DNA from 2 places in the Alteromonas sp. ABV4_150 genome. Region 2 is predicted to be linked to the other one. Evidence: predicted binding sites of a transcription regulator. Region 2 holds the regulator's gene; the other holds the start of a gene.
What was found. Region 2 encodes LexA, which represses DNA repair genes until DNA is damaged. Its sites were predicted from a motif close to TACTGTATNNNNATACAGTA; they were not measured.
Positions count from the first base shown of each region.

Region 1 (3,190 bases), 1.4 Mb from region 2:
GGCTACAGCTATTTCAACGTACTTCGCAAAAAGCTAGGTTGGGGCAGTAAGCTTTACTAGTCTTATTCCCCATTCCTCTCACCTAACGTGCATTTATTACATTAGCCTGTAGCTTTTTCTTAATCGCTACAGGCTTGAAAAATAAAGATTTTTTAATCTTATAGAATTTCTCCAATTAAAACTTGTACTTATAAAAATCTCAGATTTCGGCATACCCGTTGCAACTGTCAAAGTAAGTCGTTGGCACAGGGTCAGTGAAATTTTGACCCTCTTGATGTTTTTCATCGTGCTAATTTATTTGCATTCAATAGGAGATATCATGAGTAACACCAATATCAAATTTACAGCCCCAGGAATGGATAACGATGCTGCTGCCAAAACAATTAAGGTATTGGATCAGCGATTGGTTGCACTATTAGATTTACAGCTAACCCTGAAGCACATTCACTGGAATGTAGTAGGACCAAATTTTATTGGCGTACATGAAATGCTAGACCCTCAGGTAGATGCAGTACGCGAAATGACAGACACCATTGCCGAACGTATTGCAACGTTAGGCGGCGTACCAAAAGGCACACCAAAAGCTATTGTTGAAGGTCGCAGCTGGAATGATTACGAACTAGGAAAAGGCTTAGTGCTTGACCACCTTAAAGCACTAGACGCTGTTTATGACGGTGTAAATGGTGACCATAGAAAAGCACTAGAGCTTCTTGGTGAAATTGATCCAGTATCGGAAGATATGATCACCGGTCAGCTAGCAGACTTAGAACAGTTTCAGTGGTTTGTACGCGCACACATTGAATCTGGAAGCGGTGAGTTGCAGCAATAAGCTTTATTATTAGTTTTTATATAGTTATCTGACTATTTATAATCCAATTAAAGTTGGAATTCGAAAGGAGAGCTTAAGCTCTCCTTTTTGCTATCGCATTTCACTTAGAATAGTACTGTATAAATTTCTGTAAAACACGCTCTCTCATTAATTTCGTTTCTGCAGGTTACTCATAACCCCACATAACCTAGCGAACATATAATATTGATTCTTCAGTCTTTATTATCTTCTTTCTTAATTTTAGCGAAATTTTTTCACGACTTAACTTTACACAGTCAAAATACTGTATATATTATCAGTTACTGTATATATCATCATGTTCAACTTATTCGAGTGTGGTTATGTTAGCGCATCTTTCTATTTCTAATTTTGCTGTTGTAAAACAATTATCGGTTCAACTGGAAAACGGGTTGACTGCAATAACCGGTGAAACCGGCGCAGGTAAATCAATTGCTATTGATGCGTTAAGCTTGTGCTTGGGTGAACGTGCCGACGCAAATGCTGTGCGTAAAGGAAGTACGAAAGCTGAAATCATCGCACACTTTTCTTTGAGCAGTAACGCGTTAGCTAAAGCTTTTCTCGATGAACATGAACTTACCTCAGACGAGGATGAAAACAGCTGCTTTATTCGCAGAGTAATTTCTAAAGAAGGTCGTTCAAAAGCGTTTATCAATGGTATTCCCGCTTCACTTCAGCAGTTAAAAGGCTTAGGCCAATATTTATTAGCCATTCACGGTCAAAACACACACCTGCAACTGTTGAAAGAAGATCATCAAAGAGATTTAGTTGACGGTTACGCTAAGCATGATGAATTGTTAGTGCAAGTTAAAGAAACCTACTCTCTATGGCGTGATAAGCAGCGCACGTTAAAAGCGCTTCAAGAACAAGCCCAGCAGCGAGAAGATAGAATTCAGCTGTTAACCTATCAGGTTCAAGAGCTCGATGAATTTGCTATTGAAGAGGGCGAGTTCGAAGAGTTGGAAGTAGAGCACAAGCGCTTAAGCAATGGTCAAAGCCTTTTAGAACAAGCGCAGACTAGCGTGTACAACTTATATGAGAATGATGAAGGCAACGCTTTATCAGTAATTCAAAGCAGCATTGAGCGTTTGGGCGAATTAGAAGCCCATGATGCAAGTCTAACGCCTATGATAGCGTTACTAAACGACGCGGCAATTCAAGTAGAAGAAGCTGCGGGGGAGCTGCGCAGCTACTGCGATCAGTTAGAAATTGACCCGCTTCGTCTACAGCAAGTTGAAGCGCGCTATGCAAAGGCAATGGAGCTGGCACGTAAACATAACGTTATGCCAGAAGGGCTGTATCAACACCATCAAGAACTAGCCGCCGAATTTAACTCGCTGGCTGAACAAGAAACCCTTTTAGGAACACTTGAAGGCGAAGTAGAAGAAGCGCGAGCAACATACCTAACTGCGACCAAAGGGTTGTCTGAAAGCAGACAACGTGCTGCAGGTAAATTAAGTAAAGATATTGAGGACCAGATTCGTCAAATGAATATGCCTCATGCAAAAGTCGATATTCAAATTCAGTACGACGAGCTTAAGAAGCCTGTTAGCACAGGTCTTGATACTGTCGAGTTCAAAGTGTCTACCAACCCTGGCCAAGATGCAGACAAGTTAGAAAAAGTGGTGTCAGGTGGTGAATTGTCACGTATAGGGCTAGCTATCCAAGTGATCGCAAGTGACAATCACGCTACGCCTACTATGATTTTTGATGAGGTCGATACAGGTATCAGCGGGCCAACTGCGTCTATCGTTGGCGGTCTGTTGCGCAAACTGGGCAAGCAGTCACAAGTAATGTGTGTAACGCATTTACCACAAGTAGCTGCACAGGCGCATAACCAGCTTTTCGTTACTAAGCTTACCGATGGGGAAAGTACAGAAACTCAAATGCTACCGCTTACCAAGCAAGACCGCATTGATGAGTTGGCGAGATTGCTAGCCGGTGACAAAGTAACCAAGTCTGCCTTAGCAAACGCAAAAGAACTGCTAAAAAGCGCAGCATCGAACTAAAATGCAGTTGATTGGTCATAGTTGTCAATGTAGCATGCCTTCGCGCTTGCAATAAAACAGCCTCGAAATTCGCTTCTGCGGAATTCCCTGGCACTAACAAAGGCAATACTGGACAAATTAACGCATGAAGTTGCAACACCTATTAGTAATTCTTGGTATCACACTTACATCAACCGCTTGCTCGAACTGGATATATCGTATCGACGTTCCTCAAGGAAACTTTCTTGATCAAAGAGACGTTAAAAAACTGCGCGTTGGAATGACAAAAGAACAAGTTGTTTATGTACTAGGCAACCCCGTTGTTCAAGACTCATTTGACGACGACACTTGGTAC
Region 1 is NZ_CM149971.1:3,147,608-3,150,797, reverse strand. It holds gene nadK (NAD(+) kinase) at 1-60, shown strand, start outside; gene dps (DNA starvation/stationary phase protection protein Dps) at 320-829, shown strand; gene recN (DNA repair protein RecN) at 1,171-2,856, shown strand; gene ACYX4M_RS13690 (outer membrane protein assembly factor BamE) at 2,981-3,190, shown strand, end outside.
Region 1: a site for LexA is predicted at 1,111-1,130, ahead of recN (DNA repair protein RecN). Genes of this name have one in related genera too.

Region 2 (3,190 bases):
ATTGACAGATATTGAAAGTGCGCCGCGCGCTTATACATATCACGCTGCAGGCTGGGCTCACTACGGTGACAATGACGAAAGAGCTGTCTTTGTCAGTGACACAAGCAATTACGATTCATCTATTCAAATTCTATCAGTAAACAAAGACGATGAGTTTGCGATAAGTGGCGAAGTTGGTGAAGACGCCTATAACTACAGCAAGCCGGTCGTTACAGATTACAATAATGACGGTGTGGGTGAGTTATTAATAGGGGCGCTGGACTATAATTCGTCGTTCAATGTGGTGAGACTTTCGGATAATTCTGTTCAGTGGACACTGAGTCAAAATCACAACAGTCAAATATCATTTATTGAAGCACTAGATGTGAATAACGACAGTTACGCTGATGCAGTTGTCGTGGAAAACGATCGACTTAAAGCGTTTGATATTGAAAATCAGGTGCTAATTGACGCGATAAACAACGACTTTTCAATCAACGCGCTGGCTGTTTCAGAAAGTAATGGAGTGCATTATTTTGCTGTCGGGGGGTATCGTTCGTTCAAGCTCTATAAAATGCAGGACGGTGAGTTCGTTGAGTTAAATGAGTTGGAAACTACTTGCGATCAACTGCTCACAGTAAATTTTGATAGCGATAGTGACCTTGAGTTTGTGTGTCTGGATAGAGATTATTCAACTATCAATGTGTATGACGTGACAAGCGAAGCGTTAGCATTGAAAGAGACTATAGCGCTGTCTTTTTACCCTCAGAAGATAGCAGCTATACCAACGACATCGTCTAACCAGTCGATCCTCGCCATCCATCAGCCAGATGATTACGACTATTCGTATGATTACTATGACAGCATCGGGTACCAAGTAGTTGAGATTGATAATAAAGGGCATACGGTATGGCACAGTCCATTATTGGGGCTGCAAAACGTTGATGGTATGCGTACCCGCCAAAACAGCGATGGAGAGTTGGAGCTACAAATAGGTAACTCGGACATGGCCCTTCTGGCAAAATAAGGATACTGCACTTGTCGCAGACTCATGCGTGTAGCAAAAGACGCGGCAAGTGCTTGTTATTTGTTTTTAGGTGTATATACTTACAGGAACTGTATGAACAGACAGGTCTTTTATGCGCCCACTCACAGCTCGACAAACTGAAGTTTTAGAACTTATTAAAACAACCATGCAAGAAACGGGAATGCCGCCTACACGTGCGGAAATTGCTCGTCAACTTGGTTTTCGTTCTGCCAATGCAGCAGAAGAACATTTGAAAGCATTGGCGCGTAAGGGCGTAATTGAAATTTTACCTGGTACCTCCCGTGGTATTAAGCTCAATATCCCCCTTGAGGATACAGCACCAGAAGAAGAAGGTTTGCCTCTAATCGGGCGCGTAGCGGCTGGTGAGCCAATTTTGGCGCAAGAACATGTAGAATCGCACTACAAAGTCGATCCTGCTTTGTTTCAGCCTCAGGCAGACTTTTTGCTTCGCGTAAACGGCATGAGTATGAAGGACATCGGTATCTTAGATGGTGATCTCCTCGCGGTGCATCGCACGACTGATGTCCACAATGGTCAGGTCGTTGTGGCGCGGGTGGATGAAGACGTTACGGTTAAGCGTTTAGAGAAACGCGGTCGTGAAGTGTTACTCCATGCCGAAAATGAAGAGTTTTCGCCAATTAAAGTAGATCTTGCAAGCGAGCCTTTTGCTATAGAAGGTATTGCCGTGGGTGTCATAAGAAACGCCGACTGGATGTAAGGTTTTAACATCTTCAGCGAAAAGCGGCGCCCTAGCCGCTTTTTTAATGCCTTTTGTTGCCATATTTATGCTAGTTTTCTCAAGTTAGCAGCGCGCAATACCTCGTATAATCATGACCTCAAGTATAAATATTAAGCAGCACGCAAAAGCCATTCTGCCTATGAATGAATTTTTAGGTATGCATTCATTATTTGAAAATTTGTTTGAAAATTTGTTTGAAAATAAATATCGATAGCGCGTTACTCGTTGATTTTTCGCTCAAATGATTGCTCGTAAACTCACATGCGTTGTTCAAAATGCGCGTTTGATTTTACCCCGTCTCAACAGCTACCAATTTACTCCTTTATTCAAAACGTAACGTTAGGCTGCCATTGCAAATGATTAAAAATTGAACATTTCGTTAAATTTTTAACAGAAAAGACTAGACGGCACGGAATTATTGCGCAATTCTTAGACAAAGATTAACAAAATAATAACAATGGCTCTAAATTTGTTTTACAAGTTGAGGTTATGGGTCAATCGTTCGCAAACCATTTGGTAGGGCATCGCGCAAAAATATCAGCGTTTTTGGTCTTGCTATTACGGAGGTGCTGAGTGAAACAACTAACGACCGTTTTCGCAAAATGGTGTTCAACTATACCGTTTTTGCTTTTTTCTCCTTTGCTTCTTGCCCAAGAAGTCAGTGAAGAGGCTTCTTCACTTAATCTAAGACGCGGTGCCACCGACATCAGCGGGCAGGTTTACGACCTGCATATGCTGATGTTCTTTATATGCGTAGGGATTGCGGTTGTAGTGTTTGGGGTTATGTTTGCCTCAATGTATCTGCATCGGAAGTCTCGTGGTGCTAAGCCGGCTAACTTTCACGAAAACGTGAAGGTTGAAATTGCGTGGACCGTTGTTCCTTTTCTTATTCTAATCTTTATGGCTGTGCCTGCGGCGAACACCCTTATTGCAATGGAAGACACATCTGAGCCAGATATGACTGTGCTAGTAACAGGCTCACAGTGGAAGTGGCACTACAAGTATATGGACAGCGACGTAGAGTTTTATTCTCTGCTTGCTACTCAACGCGAGCAAATAGAGAACAAGTTTCAAAAAACAGATAACTACCTGTTGGAAGTTGACCGCCCATTGGTTATCCCTACTGGAAAAAAAGTACGCTTTCTTATCACTTCAGATGACGTTATTCACTCTTGGTGGGTACCTGACTTTGCTGTGAAAAAAGATGCCAACCCCGGCTTTATTAACGAGTCTTGGGCTAAGGTCAACGAGCCAGGCATTTATCGGGGGCAATGCGCTGAGCTATGCGGAAAAGACCATGGTTACATGCCAGTCGTGGTTATCGCTAAAGAACCCGCTGAGTTTGATAAATGGATGGGCGAACAAGAAGAAATTGTTCGTCAAGCCAAAGAAGAAGAGCAGCGTCTACTTTCTATGAATATGTC
Region 2 is NZ_CM149971.1:1,706,003-1,709,192, forward strand. It holds gene ACYX4M_RS07445 (hypothetical protein) at 1-1,006, shown strand, start outside; gene lexA (transcriptional repressor LexA) at 1,119-1,745, shown strand; gene coxB (cytochrome c oxidase subunit II) at 2,340-3,190, shown strand, end outside.